One region of the Delftia sp. SD018 genome, then DNA from elsewhere that is predicted to be linked to it. Evidence: riboswitches for the same ligand, from Rfam matches in the RefSeq annotation. Region 1 holds a riboswitch; the other holds the start of a gene.
The links. A riboswitch is a leader RNA that binds a small molecule or an ion and turns the genes downstream of it on or off. The one in region 1 is predicted to bind S-adenosylhomocysteine.
Positions count from the first base shown of each region.

Region 2: linked by a shared signal. The riboswitch ahead of metH (methionine synthase) and the one ahead of ahcY (adenosylhomocysteinase) in region 1 are both predicted to bind S-adenosylhomocysteine.

Region 1 is NZ_JADDRN010000022.1:15,919-23,849, reverse strand. It holds gene INR38_RS20475 (sensor histidine kinase KdpD) at 1-1,385, shown strand, start outside; gene INR38_RS20470 (response regulator) at 1,412-2,155, shown strand; S-adenosyl-L-homocysteine riboswitch at 2,163-2,247, shown strand; gene ahcY (adenosylhomocysteinase) at 2,318-3,748, shown strand; gene INR38_RS20460 (TlyA family RNA methyltransferase) at 3,924-5,111, shown strand; gene metF (methylenetetrahydrofolate reductase [NAD(P)H]) at 5,134-5,961, shown strand; gene INR38_RS20450 (septal ring lytic transglycosylase RlpA family protein) at 6,040-6,951, shown strand; gene rlmJ (23S rRNA (adenine(2030)-N(6))-methyltransferase RlmJ) at 6,959-7,831, opposite strand.
Region 2 is NZ_JADDRN010000002.1:329,903-337,833, forward strand. It holds gene fmdA (formamidase) at 1-813, shown strand, start outside; gene INR38_RS04510 (zinc ribbon domain-containing protein) at 860-1,219, shown strand; gene INR38_RS04515 (amino acid ABC transporter ATP-binding protein) at 1,291-2,037, opposite strand; gene INR38_RS04520 (amino acid ABC transporter permease) at 2,024-2,677, opposite strand; gene INR38_RS04525 (amino acid ABC transporter permease) at 2,674-3,393, opposite strand; gene INR38_RS04530 (transporter substrate-binding domain-containing protein) at 3,425-4,231, opposite strand; gene INR38_RS04535 (FadR/GntR family transcriptional regulator) at 4,228-5,019, opposite strand; S-adenosyl-L-homocysteine riboswitch at 5,297-5,423, shown strand; gene metH (methionine synthase) at 5,478-7,931, shown strand, end outside.

The DNA.
Region 1 (7,931 bases):
ACGTGGTCATGCTGTTCCTGCTCATCGTCGTGCTGTCCTCGCTGCGCTGGGGGCGGGGCCCCGGTGCCTGGGCCGCGCTGCTGTCGGTACTGTGCTTCGACTACTTCTTCGTGCCGCCGCGCGGCTCCTTCCATGTCAACGACACGCAGTACCTGTTCACCTTCGTGCTGATGCTGGGCGTGGCCCTGGTCTGCGGCCAGCTCATGGCGCGGCTGCGGCATGAGGCGCGCGTGGCGGCCGAGCGCGAGCGCCGCGCAGGCGCCCTGGCACGGCTGGCGCGCGACCTGTCGGGTGCGCTCACGCAGGAGCAGGTGGTGGAGATTGCGCTGCGCACGGTCTCGGGCGTGTTCGATGCCCAGGCCGGGCTGTTGCTGCCCGATGCCGAAGAGCGCCTGCGGCCCGCGGGCGGCGGCCCCTGCCCCATGGACGACAGCATTGCGCGCTGGGCCATGGACCATGGCCAGCAGGCCGGCCAGGGCACGGACACGCTGCCGGCCGCACCGGCCCGCTATGTGCCGCTGGCCGCACCCGTGCGCATGCGCGGCGTGCTGGTGCTGCAGCTGCGCGCGCCGCAGCGCCTGGAGGTGCCCGAGGAGCAGCGTCTGCTGGAGGCCTGTGCCAGCCAGGTGGCGCTCGCGCTGGAGCGCCAGCACTTCGTGGCCGTGGCCCAGCAGACCCAGATCGCCATGGAGGGCGAGCGCATGCGCAACACCTTGCTGTCGGCCGTCTCGCACGACCTGCGCACCCCGTTGACCACCATCCTGGGCGCGGCCGAGGCCGCGCAGCGCCATGTGCCGCCGGGCGGCGCGGCCGACATGCTGGAGCAGGTCCGCATCCAGGCGCAGGCCATGCAGCGCCTGGTGGAGAACCTGCTGGACATGGCGCGCCTGCAGCAAGGCGGCGTGCACCTGCAGCGCGAATGGCTGCCGCTGGACGAAGTGGTGGGCAGCGCGCTGCGCCAGATGCGCGCGCGCCTGGGCCAGCATCTCGTGAGCACCGACGTGCCCGCCAGCCTGCCGCTGCTGCAGCTCGATGCCCTGCTCATGGAGCGCGTGCTGGTCAACCTGCTGGACAACGCCGCCAAGTACACGCCGGCCGGCACGCCGCTGGCCATCAGTGCGTGTGTGCAGGATGGCGAACTGCTGCTGTCCGTGCGCGATGGCGGGCCGGGCCTGCCATCCCACCTGCCGGTGGAGACGCTGTTCGAACCCTTCACGCGCGGCACGGCCGAGTCCACCGTCTCGGGCATCGGCCTGGGCCTGGCGCTGGTGCGCAGCATTGTCGAGGCGCATGGCGGGCGCATCGAGGCTGCCGCCGCACGGCCCGGCCCGGGCACCATCTTCACGCTGCGCTTTCCCGTGCCCGAGCAGCCTGCGCTGGATTAGAGTCCCGCCATGCACGAAAGCACCCCATGAGCACGCCCGCCAACCGCATCCTGATGATCGAGGACGACCCCGGCATCCGCCGCTTCGTGCGCCTGGTGCTGGAAGACGAAGGCTGGCAGGTCTTCGAGGCCGACAGCGCGCGCCGCGGCCTGATAGAGGCGGCGAGCCGCCAGCCGGACCTGGTCATCCTCGACCTGGGCCTGCCGGACGCCGATGGCAAGCAGGTCCTGACCGAGCTGCGCGGGTGGTCCTCCGTGCCCGTGCTCGTGCTCTCCGCGCGCGAGCGTGAGGACGAGAAGGTGGCCGCATTGGATGCCGGCGCCGACGACTACCTGGTCAAGCCCTTCGGCGTGCCCGAGCTGCTGGCCCGGCTGCGCGTGATGCTGCGCCGCCGCCAGCAGCTGGGCGCCGCCGGTGGGGCGGGCGGCACCGCCGCGTCCAGCAAGGTGCACTTCGGCCCGGTGCAGGTGGACCTGGCCACGCATGAGGTGCGGCGCGCGGGGCAGCCGGTGCACCTCACGCCCATCGAATTCCGCCTGCTGGCGGCGCTGATCGCCGCCCAGGGCCGTGTGATGACCCACCGCCAGCTGCTGCTGCAGGTCTGGGGCCCCGAGTACCTGAGCCGCGCCCACTACCTGCGCGTGCACATGGCCAATCTGCGCCAGAAGATCGAGGGCGAGCCGGCCCAGCCGCGCCACCTGGTGACCGAACTGCAGGTGGGCTACCGGCTTGTGGGGCTGGGCGGTGAGGCATCCACGGGATCGGTATAATCAGCGCCTCTCCGAGGAGCGTTGCAGCGGCCCCCACACATCAGGCGTGGTCGCGAGGCTCGGAGTCATACCTGCAACGACGCTCGCCCACGCTTTCTGTGCGGTGAGCTTTTTTTCGTCTCCCGCAGAACGTGGTTTTTCATTCATCTTTTGGAGAAAACCATGAACGCTGCTGTTCGTCCCGTTTCCGCCGACACGGCCATCGCTGACATTTCCCTCGCTGCCTGGGGCCGCAAGGAAATCCTGATCGCCGAAACCGAAATGCCCGGCCTGATGGCCACGCGCGAGGAATTCGCCGCTGCCCAGCCCCTCAAGGGCGCGCGCATCACCGGCTCGCTGCACATGACCATCCAGACGGCCGTGCTGATCGAGACGCTCAAGGCCCTGGGCGCCGAAGTGCGCTGGGCGTCGTGCAACATCTTCTCGACGCAGGACCACGCTGCTGCCGCCATCGCTGAAACCGGCACGCCCGTGTTCGCCATCAAGGGCGAATCGCTGGCCGACTACTGGGACTACACCCACCGCATCTTTGAATTCGGCGCTGCCGGCACCGAAGGCGAAGGCCCGAACATGATCCTGGACGACGGCGGCGACGCCACCATGCTGCTGCACCTGGGCATGCGCGCCGAAAAGGACCTGTCCGTGCTGGACAACCCCGCCTCCGAAGAAGAGAAGATCGCCTTCGCCGCCATCCGCGCCAAGCTGGCCCAGGACCCCACCTGGTACACGCGCAAGAGCGCCCACATCATCGGCGTGACTGAAGAGACCACGACCGGCGTGCACCGCCTCAACGAGATGTCGGCCAAGGGCACGCTGAAGTTCCGTGCCATCAACGTCAACGACTCCGTCACCAAGAGCAAGTTCGACAACCTCTACGGCTGCCGCGAATCGCTGGTGGACGGCATCAAGCGCGCCACCGACGTGATGATCGCCGGCAAGGTTGCCGTGGTGGCCGGCTACGGCGACGTGGGCAAGGGTTGCGCCCAGGCGCTGCGCGCGCTGTCGGCCCAGGTCTGGGTCACCGAGATCGATCCCATCAACGCCCTGCAGGCGGCCATGGAGGGCTACAAGGTCGTGACCATGGAATGGGCGGCAGACAAGGCCGACATCTTCGTGACAACCACCGGCAACCGCGACATCATCCGCCACGAGCACATGGTGGCCATGAAGAACGAAGCCATCGTCTGCAACATCGGCCACTTCGACAACGAGATCGACGTCGCCTCCATCGAGCAGTACCAGTGGGAAGAAATCAAGCCCCAGGTGGACCACATCACCTTCCCTGACGGCAAGAAGATCATCCTGCTGGCCAAGGGCCGCCTGGTGAACCTGGGTTGCGCCACCGGCCACCCCAGCTTCGTGATGAGCGCCTCGTTCGCCAACCAGACCATCGCCCAGATCGAGCTGTTCACCAAGCCCGATGCCTACGAGGTCGGCAAGGTCTACGTGCTGCCCAAGATCCTGGACGAGAAGGTCGCCCGCCTGCACCTGAAGAAGGTCGGCGCCATGCTGACCGAACTGACGGACGGCCAGGCTGCCTATATCGGCGTGAGCAAGCAGGGCCCCTACAAGCCCGAAACTTATCGCTACTAAGCACCCCCTGAGCGGCTTGCGCCGCTTCCCCCTCTCTACTTGCTTCGCAAGGGAGGGGGACGACACCCTCGCGGCGGGGCGGCCCTTGCTCGGTGTCCCTGAGTTGGGCCCTGCCAGTTGTGGGGTGCGGCGCCGCTTGGCGTCATTGGTTTAGAGATTTCCTGGGAACGACGCTATGCGCGCAGATGTATTTTTGGTGGAAGCCGGCCATGCGGCCACGCGCTCGCAGGCGCAGCGGCTGATTGCAGGCGGCGTGCAATGGCGCATGACGCCGCTGACGCCTTGGAAGAAGGTTGCCAAGAACGGTGACGAGATTCCTGCGGGTGCCGAGCTGCAGCTGCTGGACGGGGCCGAGGCCCGGTTCATCTCGCGCGGCGGGCTGAAGCTGGAAGGCGCGCTGGCGGCCACCAAGCTGTCGGTGCAGGGCCTGCGCTGCCTGGACGTGGGCCAGAGCACGGGCGGTTTCACCGACTGCCTGCTGCAGGCGGGCGCCGCCCAGGTCATCGGCGTGGATGTGGGCCATGGCCAGCTGCACGACCGGCTGCGCTCGGATGTGCGTGTGATCTGCGTCGAGGGTGTCAATGCCCGCGCGGTGACGGCCGAGGGCCTGCAGGAGTCCTGCGAGGAAGTGCTGTCCGAACGCTGGGAAGAAGATCCCGACGACAACGACACCCAGCCCGTGGCGCCCTATGCCTGGATGCGCAACGGCGGTCTGGTCGATGAAGACTACGACGACAGCGACGACGCCAAGGAAAAAGAGATCGAGGCCTTCAAGGCCGAGCGCGCGGCCAAGGGCAAGGCCCGGGAAGAAGGCACGGTGGCCACGCAACGCCGCCGCCGCGCCGAGTTTGCCGACGTGGACATCACGCCGCAGTTCGACTTCGTCACGGGCGATCTGTCCTTCATCTCGCTGACCCTGGTGCTGCCGGCCGTCACGCGCCTGCTCAAGCCGCACGGCCAGCTGCTGATGCTGGTCAAGCCGCAGTTCGAACTGCAGCCGGGCCAGGTCGGCAAGGGCGGCATCGTGCGCGATGCGGCCCTGTTCACCGAGGTGGAGCAGCGCATCCGCACCTGCCTGGGCGAGCTGGGCCTGGAGGTCAAGGGCTGGATGGAGTCGGCCATCGAAGGCGGTGACGGCAACCGCGAATTCTTCGTGCATGCCCAGCAGGCGGCCGTGGTGAAGGAGCCTGCACAGCCTGAAACGCAGGACGACGACGAGCCCCGTTCGGCCGTGAAAGCCGCGCCTAAGCGCGTGTCCCGCACCGTGCTGCGCGAGCAGCGCAACGAGCGTGTGATCGACACCAGCACCGAGTTCGGCGTGCCCGGACCGGGCCGCGCCAAGCTGCGCAAACGCAACGAATGAAACACTGAGCAGTGAGTCTTACATGAGCTTTCCGATCAGCTTCGAATTCTTCCCGACCAAGACGCCCGAAGGGGCGGCCAAGCATGTGCAGGTGCGCAAGAACCTCTATGCGCGCAAGCCCCAGTTCTGCTCCGTCACCTATGGCGCGGGCGGCTCCACGCAGGCCGGCACCTTCAACATGGTGCGTGACATCCAGAGCGAAGGCGTCAGCGCGGCATCGCATTTCTCCTGCGTGGGCGCCACGCACGACAAGGTGCGTGCCGAGCTGCAGGAGCTCAAGGCCATGGGCGTGCGCCGCATCGTTGCGCTGCGCGGCGACCTGCCCAGCGGCTACGGCCTGGGCGGTGAATTCCAGTACGCCAGCGACCTCGTGGAATTCATCCGCCGCGAGTTCGGCGACTGGTTCCACATCGAGGTGGCAGCCTACCCCGAGGTCCACCCGCAGGCGAAATCCCCACATTCCGATCTGGAAGCGTTTGCGGCTAAAGTGCGCGCTGGCGCGGATTCCGCGATCACCCAATATTTCTACAATGCCGACGCCTACTGCCGTTTCGTTGATGCGGCGCGCGGCATGGGGCTTGATGCACCGGTTGTTCCCGGCATCATGCCCATCACCAGCTCTACGCAGCTGATGCGCTTCTCGGACGCCTGCGGCGCCGAGATCCCGCGCTGGATCCGCCTGCGTCTGCAGGCTTACGGAGATGACACGGCGTCCATTCGCGCCTTCGGCCTCGATGTCGTGTCCCGTCTATGCGAGCAGTTGCGCAGCCAGGGCGCTCCCGGGCTGCACTTCTATACGATGAACCAGAGCGTCGCCACGCTGGAAATCTGCGATCGATTGGGCCTTTGAGCGCGCAGCCACTGCGCCGGCCCCGGGCGGCCCTCTAGAACTTGGGAACGGTCAGGCGTTCCCTGGAGGTTTTTGCCCATGGATCGTAATTTTCGACGCCTGCATTGGCGCTGGCTGGCCATGTGTGCCATCACCGCCACCCTGGCTGGCTGCGCACCGGCTCCCGTGGCCGAAACCGATGCCGAGTCCGGCGCCCTGATGGCAGGTTCTGCTGGTGCAGCAGGTGCCGAGGCCATGGCTGAAGGCCATACGCCTGCGGCCGTTCCCTCAGCAGGCAAGCGCAGCAGCCGCGCCTCGCGGGCCACGCCGCCTGCCAGCAGATCCGCGGATGCCAGGCCCTCCGAACCGGCTTCGCCCGAAGAGAGTTCCGACACTCCCTCCAATCCCGATTTCGCCCTCGTTCCCTCGCGCGACAGCGACCAGCAAGGCCTGGCCTCCTGGTATGGCCCGGGCCTGCATGGCCGGCTGACGGCCAGCGGCGAACGTTTCGACAAGGAAGAGCTGACGGCTGCGCACCGCAGCTTCGCCTTCGGCAGCCGTGTCTGCGTGCGCAGCGCCGCGACAGGCAGGACGGTGGTGGTGCGCATCAATGACCGGGGGCCGTTTGCGCCCGGCCGCGTGATCGACCTGAGCCAGGCTGCGGCGCAGGAGCTGGGCATGGTCGGCCTGGGCATCAAGCCCGTGGAACTGTGGCAGCTCGACGAAGGCGAGGAAGAATGCCCCGAAACCCTGGTCACGGCCAGGAAGGCAGAGTCGCTCAAGAAGACGCAGCAGGCCAAGGGACAGACACAAACACAGGCGCGGACCCAGGTTCAGGCAAAGGCCCCGGTCCGTCCGCGTGTGCAGGCCAAGGCGCCCGCACCCAGGCCCAATGCACGCACGGCCGTGGCCAGCCGTGCCGTCCCTGCCGCCAGGCCGGTGGCGAAGGCCGCTGCGCCCGCCGCAGCCTCGGCCACGGCAGTGGCCTCTGCGGCGTCGAGCTCGCGCTGAAACGTGCTCAGCCGCCGGATTCGAGCGTGAAGGCCGCGTTCTCGTCCTGACCGAGCAGCTTGACCAGCTGCGGCATGGCCGGCTTGAGCTGTTCCTTGAGATTGAACGGCGGATTGATCAGGAACATGCCGCTGGCCGGCAGGCCGCCGCGCTCCGACGTCTTGTTGCTCTTGACCGTGAGCTCCACATGCAGCCAGCTCTTGCCGGCCTTGGTGGTCATGGTCTTCAGGCGGCGCGGCAGATCGTGCGCCTCGGGGCGCGGGATGATCGGATACCAGACCGCATACGTGCCTGTGGCAAAGCGCTTGAGGCTGTCGGCCGCCATGTCCAGCACCTTGGCGTAGTCGCTCTTGAGCTCGTAGCTGGGGTCGCACAGCACCAGGGCGCGGCGCGACGGTGGTGGCAGGAATTTCTTGATGCCCTCGAAGCCGTCCTCGTGCAGCACGGCCACCTGGCGGCCCGCTTCAAGCTGGGCAATGTTGCCCGCCAGCGAGCGCATGTCGGTGGGATGCAGCTCGAAGACCTTGAGCTTGTCGCGCTCCTGCACGCGCAGCAGGGACTGGATGATGAAGGGCGAGCCCGGGTAGTTGCGCAGCTGCGCGCCCTGGTTGAAGGAGCGCACCGTGGCCAGGTAGGCCTGCAGCACCGGGGCCAGCTCGGCCTCCTTGGCCTGGGCCAGGCGCATGATGCCGTCGGCCGACTCGCCGCTCTTGTTGGCGTAGTCGCCGTCCAGTCGGTACAGGCCGGCGCCGGCGTGCGTGTCCAGCACCGTGAGGGCGGCATCCTTCTGGAGGAGGTATTGCAGGGTGGCGATCAGCACGGTGTGCTTGAGCACATCGGCATGGTTGCCTGCATGGAAGGCGTGGCGGTAACTGAACATAGGCGTATGGTAACCAGCCGCGCTGCCGGGTGGTTGCCCGTGGCGGCTGAAGGATGGGGGCCGGCGCTGAAGCCAGTGCGGCGCAAGGGGGATGGCGAAG
Region 2 (7,931 bases), on a different contig from region 1:
CACATTCCCGGCGTCAACTTCGCAGGCCTCATCCACCCGGGGCTGATCGGCTGCCTGCCCGACCCCAAGATGCTGGCCAGCTGGAATGAGCGCGAGACCGGCCTCATCGCCACCGACCCCGACCGCATTCCCGGCCTGGCCAACCCGCCCAACGCCACCACCGCCCACATGGGCCAGATGCAGGGCGAGGCGCGCGACAAGGCCGCCGCCGAAGGCGCACGCACCGTGCCGCCGCGCGAGCACGGCGGCAACTGCGACATCAAGGACCTCTCGCGCGGCTCGCGCGTGTTCTTCCCCGTCTACGTGGACGGCGCGGGCCTGAGCGTGGGCGACCTGCACTTCAGCCAGGGCGATGGCGAGATCACCTTCTGCGGCGCCATCGAGATGGCCGGCTGGGTGCACATGAAGGTCTCGCTGATCAAGGGCGGCATGGCCAAGTACGGCATCAAGAACCCCATCTTCAAGCCCAGCCCCATGACGCCCAACTACAAGGACTACCTGATCTTCGAAGGCATCTCGGTGGACGAAAAGGGCAAGCAGCACTACCTGGACGTGACCGTGGCCTACCGCCAGGCCTGCCTGAACGCCATCGAGTACCTGAAGAAATTCGGCTACAGCGGCGCCCAGGCCTACTCGCTGCTGGGCACGGCGCCCGTGCAGGGCCACATCAGCGGCGTGGTGGACGTGCCCAATGCCTGCGCTACGCTGTGGCTGCCCACGGAGATCTTCGACTTCGACATCAATCCCACGGCCGAGGGTCCACAGAAGATCATCACGGGCGGGGTGGATCTGCCCATCGCCCAGGACAAGTAAGCCCGGCATACGACACCCGCTATCCACCATCCGCCAGAGGCCGCCCATGCCCACCTATGACTACCACTGCACCGCATGCGGCGGCTTCGACGCGCTGCGCAGCCTCTCGCAGCGCAACGAGCCCGCGCCCTGCCCCAGCTGCGAGGCGGCCTCGCCCCGCGTCTTCGTCAGCGCCCCGCGCCTGGCCTGCACCAGCCCCGAGCAGCGCCGCGCCCACGACACCAACGAGCGCGCCCGGCACGAGCCCAGGCGCTCACGCGATGTGGCCGAGGGCAGCTACGCGCGCATGCGCCACCCTTCGGGCTGCGGCTGCTGCAGCGGCGCCAGCAAGCGCGGCTCCACGGTCACGGCGCCCAACGGCGCCAAGACCTTCCCGACCAAGCGGCCCTGGATGATCAGCCACTGACCGCGGCCCCTGCGCCGCACCCATGAAAAAAGGCCCGCGACGCGGGCCTTTGTCCTGCCTGGCCGTACCGCTCAGTGCACCGCGCCGATGAAGCCGGCCAGCTCCGGCGTCTGCGGGCTGGCGAACAGCTGCTTGGCCGGGCCGCTTTCGTGGATCAGGCCCTGGTGCATGAACACCAGCTGGTCGCCCACGTCGCGGGCAAAGCGCATCTCGTGCGTGACCATGATCAGCGTCATGCCCTCGGCGGCGAGCTGCTTGACCACGGCCAGCACCTCGTTGACCAGCTCCGGGTCCAGGGCCGAGGTGATCTCGTCGCACAGCAGCACCTTGGGCTGCATGGCCAGCGCGCGTGCAATCGCCACGCGCTGCTGCTGGCCGCCGCTGAGCTGGTCGGGGTAGCTGTCGTACTTGTCGCCCAGGCCGACCTTGGCCAGCATCTGGCGCGCCAGCGCCGCCGCCTCGGGCTTTTTCACGCCCTTGACCACGGTGGGCGACAGGGCCACGTTCTCGCCCGCCGTCAGGTGGGGGAACAGGTTGAACTGCTGGAACACCATGCCCACGTTCAGGCGCAGCGCGCGCAGCTGGGCGGGCGAGGGCGCGCTGCCCTCCGAGCCCTTGAGCACGGCGTCGTCCACCACGATCTGGCCGGACTGGATGGCCTCCAGCCCGTTGATGGAGCGCAGCAGCGTGCTCTTGCCCGAGCCGCTGCGGCCGATGATGGCGACCACCTGGCCGCTGTCCACGCTCAGGTCCACGCCCTTGAGCACATGGTTGTTGCCGTAATGCTTGTGAACGGCGCGCACATCAACGAGCGGCATAGAGTTTCTTCTCCAGATGGGATGCGTAGAGGGACAGGGGCCAGCACAGCAGGAAGTAGCCTGCGGCGACCAGGCCGTAGATGAGGAAGGGCTGGAAGGTGGCGTTGGCCAGCATGGAGCCGAGCTTGGTCAGCTCGCTGAAGCCGATGATCGAGGCCACGGCCGTGCCCTTGATGATCTGCACCGAGAAGCCGACCGTGGGCGCTATCGACAGGCGCAGCGCCTGCGGCAGCACCACATGGCGCATCTGCTGCAGGTAGCCCATGGCCAGGCTGGAGGAGGCTTCCCACTGGCCGCTGGGGATGGACTCCACGCAGCCGCGCCAGACCTCGGCCAGGTAGGCGCTGGTGTACAGCGTCAGGCCGATGGCGGCCGCCGTCCAGGGCGAGATGTCCAGGCCGGCCATGGACGAGCCGAAGAACACGATGAACATCTGCATCAGCAGCGGCGTGTTCTGGAAGGCCTGGATATAGGCCTTGGCCAGGCGGCGCAGGTTCTGGCTGCGGCCCACGCGGGCGAACAGCACCAGCAATCCGGTGGCGCCGCCCAGCACGAAGGCCAGCAGCGACAGCGCCAGCGTGGCCAGCAGGCCCTCGGCCAGCTTGGCCAGGATGGGCAGCAGGGGAATGTCGGCAATCATGCGGCGTCTCCGGCAGTGGTTGCAGGTGCAGCGCGCCGGGCTGCACGCGGCGTGCGGCGGCCCACCACGAAGCGCTGGCCTATCCAGGCCAGCAACTGCCGCAGCGCCAGGGCCAGCACGAAGTACGCCGCCGTCACCACCAGGTAGGTCTCGAACGCGCGGAAGTTGCGCGACTGGATGAAGTTGGCGGCAAACGTCAGGTCCTGGGCGGCGATCTGCGAGACCACCGAGGTGCCCAGCATCACGATCACGATCTGGCTGCTCAGCGAGGGCCAGACCCGCTGCAGCGCAGGGCGCAGCACCACATGGCGGAAGACCGCCCAGCGGCCCATGCCCAGCGCGCCAGCGGCTTCCAGCTGGCCGCGCGGCGTCTCCTGGATGCCGGCGCGCACGATCTCGGTGATGTAGGCGCCCAGGTTGATCACCGTGGTCAGCAGGCAGGCCTGCCATTCATTGATCTGCACGCCCAGCGAAGGCAGGCCGAAGAACACGAACATCAGCTGCACCAGGAAGGGCGTGTTGCGTATGCCCTCCACGTACACCTTGAACAGCCAGTGCAGCGGCGCAATGCGCCAGGCGCGGCTGACGCCGCCGGCCACGCCGATGGCGCCGCCCAGCACGGCGCCCGCCGCCGTCAGCGCCAGCGTGAAGCCTGCGCCCTGTGCCAGCAGGCCGCTGTAGTCGAACACGGCACCGAAGTCGAATTGATAGGCCATGGAAGGATTTCCGGGAGCAGGGGCGCAGCGGTTACAGGGTGGCAGGCAGCGGCATCTTCATCCAGCGCTGGGACAGGCTGGTCAGGCGGCCGTCGGCCTTGAGCTTGGTGATGATGGCGTCCACCTTCTGCAGCAGCGCCGGCTCGCCCTTGGCCACGCCGATGTAGCAGGGCGTGTCCTCGACCGCGAACTTCACGTCCAGCTGGCGCAGCCTGGTGCGCTCGTTGACGGCGTTGGCCACGATGTTGCCCAGCGTCACCAGCTGCACCTGGCCCGTCAGATAGCTTTGCGCGGTGGCGTTGTTGTCCTCGTAGCGCTTGATGGTGGCCGAGGCCGGCGCCACCTGCGTGAGGGCCAGGTCCTCGGTGGAGCCGCGCGTCACGCCTACGGTTTTGCCGGCCAGGTCGGCAGGGGCCTTGATGCTCACGTCCTTGGGGCCGTAGACGCTCTTGGGGAAGGGCGCATAGGCCTGGGTGAAGTCGATCACCTTGGCGCGCTCGGCGTTCTTGCCCAGGCTGGAGATGACGATGTCGGCCTTGCCCGTGGTCAGGAAGGGGATGCGGTTGGTGCTGGTCACGGGCACCAGCTCCACCTTCACGCCCAGCTCCTGGGCCACCAGGGCGGCCATGTCGATGTCATAGCCCTGCAGCTTCAGGTCGGTGCCCAGCGAGCCGAAGGGCGGGAAGTCCTGCGGAATCGCCACGCGCAGCACGCCGGCCTTCTGGATGTTGGCCAGCATGTCGGCATGGGCTGCGCCGCCCAGGCCGGCAGCGGCCAGGGTGGCGGCCGCCAGGGCGGTGCGGATGAATGCGCGGCGGGGTGTCAGGGGGGAAGTCATGCGAAAGCTCCTTCGGAAGGTGGGGTGAGGCGAAAGGAAAGCGGGTCAGGGTCGGGCGCAGATGTATCGGGCGCTGTTGCGTCGGGCGCCGTCGCGTCGTCCGGTGTGTCGAGATCGATGCCGCTGCGCCTTGCGGCCGACAGCAGGTGGGCGCGCATGGCGCCCGCGGCACCCGGCGCATCGCCCGCGCAGACGGCCTGCACGATGGCGTCGTGCTCGCGCACGGGCTGGTCGTCGGCGCCGCTCCAGGCAAACGGCAGGCGCAGGCTGTGGCTGATGGCCAGCTCCAGTTGGCGCGCCATGGCCACCAGGCCCGGGTTGCCCGACAGCTGGGCCAGCAGCAGGTGGAATTGCAGATCGGCGTCGGCGGCGGCCAGCAGGTCGCTGCGGTCCAGGGCGTGGGCCAGCTGGGACTGGGTCCATTGCAGCTGGCGCAGGCCGCTGTCGTCGGCGCGCACGGCCGCCAGCGCGGCCCAGCCCGGCTCCAGCACCAGGCGCAGCTCGATCAGCTGGCGCGGCGACAGCGTGCCCAGCGCCGGGGTGGCATAGGCGCGGTGCATGCGTGCACGGCCGCTGTGCGGGCCGTTGATGCGCACGCCCTTGCCCGGCTGGATCTCGACCAGGCCCAGGGCCTCCAGCATGGACAGCGCCTCGCGCAGCGAAGCGCGGCTGATGCCCAGCTGCCGGGCCAGCTCGCGCTGCGGCGGCAGCTGGCTGCCGCCGGGATAGTGGCCGCTCAGGATGTGCTGCTGCAGCGTCTGGGCCATCGAGATCGGAATGCTTTGCATGGGCTGGCGCGGGTGGAGGGTTTTGGCCTGACTGGTCAGACCACGTACCCAGCAGATAGCGAATTGCGTGCCAGATGCAAAAAAAGGAGCGTTGTCCTCAGGCACTGCAAAGAATCCGGGGCGATGGGGTATCGACAATCCGCCCCGAAGGCGGCGCCGGCGGCCCGCGCTGCCGCGCTTTGGTGCAGTGCCGCATGGCTTTGTGCAGGCCTGCCCCGAATGCGGGCGTAAAACCCGCACTGCAGGCCGCCGCCAGCCGCCGTAGAATCCCGGGCTTTGGCCCGAGGAGCGTTGCAGCGCGGCACCCGCCCATCCGTACACCGGATCGCGGGCCGCGTCAGGCTTGGGCCAGGTGCAGGTTCCCGGCCGGACCGCGCCCACGGTGCCAACGACGCTCACCTGTTGCCATGCCGTTTTTGCAGGTGAGCTTGATGTCGTCCTCTTTCACTCCCCCTCCCATGCGTCTGTCGGGCCTGGAGCCTGTCTCCATCGGCGAGGGCACGCTGTTCGTCAACGTGGGCGAGCGCACCAACGTCACGGGCTCCAAGGCCTTTGCGCGCATGATCCTCAACGAGCAGTACGAGGAAGCGCTGTCCGTGGCACGCCAGCAGGTGGAAAACGGCGCCCAGGTGATCGACGTGAACATGGACGAGGCCATGCTCGACAGCAAGGCCGCCATGGTGCGCTTCCTGAACCTCATCGCCTCCGAGCCCGACATCGCCAAGGTGCCGGTCATGGTGGACAGCTCCAAGTGGGAAGTCATCGAGGCCGGCCTGCGTTGCCTGCAGGGCAAAGGCATCGTCAACTCCATCTCCATGAAGGAAGGCCTGGATGAATTCAAGCGCCAGGCCCGGCTGATCAGGCGCTACGGCGCGGCCGCCGTGGTCATGGCCTTCGACGAGAAGGGCCAGGCCGACACCTACCAGCGCAAGATCGAGATCTGCGAGCGCGCCTACCGCATCCTGGTGGACGAGGTGGGCTTCCCGCCCGAGGACATCGTCTTCGACCCCAACATCTTCGCCGTGGCCACCGGCATCGAGGAACACGACAACTACGCCGTGGACTTCATCGAGGCCGTGCGCTGGATCAAGCGCAACCTGCCCGGCGCCAAGGTCTCGGGCGGTGTCTCCAACGTGAGCTTCAGCTTCCGCGGCAACGACCCCGTGCGCGAGGCCATCCACACCGTCTTCCTGTACCACGCCATCTCGGCGGGCATGGACATGGGCATCGTCAACGCCGGCATGGTCGGCGTCTATGACGACCTGGAGCCCCAGCTGCGCGAGCGCGTGGAAGACGTGGTGCTCAACCGCCGCCCTGACGCTGCCGAACGCCTGCTGGAGATTGCCGACGCGGCCAAGGGCGCCGCCAAGGACGACAGCAAGAAGCTCGAATGGCGCGGCACGCCCGAGAACCCGAAGACCGTGGGCGAGCGCCTGTCGCACGCCCTGGTGCACGGCATCACCGACTTCATCGTCGTCGACACCGAAGAGGCCTACCAGCAGATCGTGGTGCAGGGCGGCGGCCGCCCGCTGCACGTGATCGAAGGCCCGCTCATGGACGGCATGAACATCGTGGGCGACCTGTTCGGCGCCGGCAAGATGTTCCTGCCCCAGGTGGTCAAGTCGGCGCGCGTGATGAAGCAGGCCGTGGCCCACCTCGTGCCCTACATCGAAGAGGAAAAGCGCCAGCAGGAAGCGGCGGGCCTGGACGTGTCCAGCAAGGGCAAGATCGTCATCGCCACCGTCAAGGGCGACGTGCACGACATCGGCAAGAACATCGTCACCGTGGTCCTGCAGTGCAACAACTTCGAGGTCATCAACATGGGCGTGATGGTGCCCTGCCATGAGATCCTGGCCCGGGCCAAGGCCGAGGGCGCGGACATCATCGGCCTGTCGGGCCTGATCACGCCCAGCCTCGAAGAGATGCAATACGTCGCCGGCGAGATGCACAAGGACGACTACTTCCGCATCAAGAAGATTCCGCTGCTGATCGGCGGCGCCACCTGCTCGCGCGTGCACACCGCCGTCAAGATCGCGCCCAAGTACGAAGGCCCCGTGGTCTACGTGCCCGATGCCTCGCGCAGCGTCAGCGTGGCCCAGAGCCTGCTGGGCGAGAACAAGGGCAACTACCTGGCCGAGATCCAGGCCGACTACGACAAGGTCCGCACCCAGCACGCCAACAAGAAGAAGACACCGCTGTGGCCTCTGGCAAAGGCCCGCGCCAACGCCACGCCCGTGGACTTTTCCCAGGCCCCCGTGGCGCCGCGCGCCCTGGGCCGGCGCGTGTTCCGCAACTTCGACCTGGCCGAGATCGCCGAATATATCGACTGGGGCCCGTTCTTCCAGACCTGGGACCTGGCCGGCCCCTATCCGGCCATCCTCGACGACGAGATCGTCGGCGTCGAGGCGCGCAAGGTGTTGGCCGACGGCCAGGCCATGCTCAAGAAAATCATCGAAGGCCGCTGGCTGCAGGCCAACGGCGCCATCGGCCTGTTCCCTGCCAACCGCGTGGGCGATGACATCGAGTTCTACGCCGACGAGTCCCGCAGCCAGGTGCTGATGACCTGGTACGGCATGCGCCAGCAGACCGAAAAGCAGATGGTGGAAGGCCCGGATGGCCAGCCCGTGATGCGCCCCAGCCGCTGCCTGTCCGACTTCGTGGCCACCAAGGAATCGGGCATCCAGGACTATGCGGGCCTGTTCGCCGTCACGGCCGGCATCGGCGCCGAGAAGAAGGACAAGGAGTTCCAGGACGCGCTGGACGACTACTCCGGCATCATGTTCAAGGCCCTGGCCGACCGCCTGGCCGAGGCCTTCGCCGAATGCCTGCACCAGCGCGTGCGCAAGGACCTGTGGGGCTATGCGCCCGACGAGGACCTCAGCAACGAAGCGCTGATCAAGGAACAGTACAAG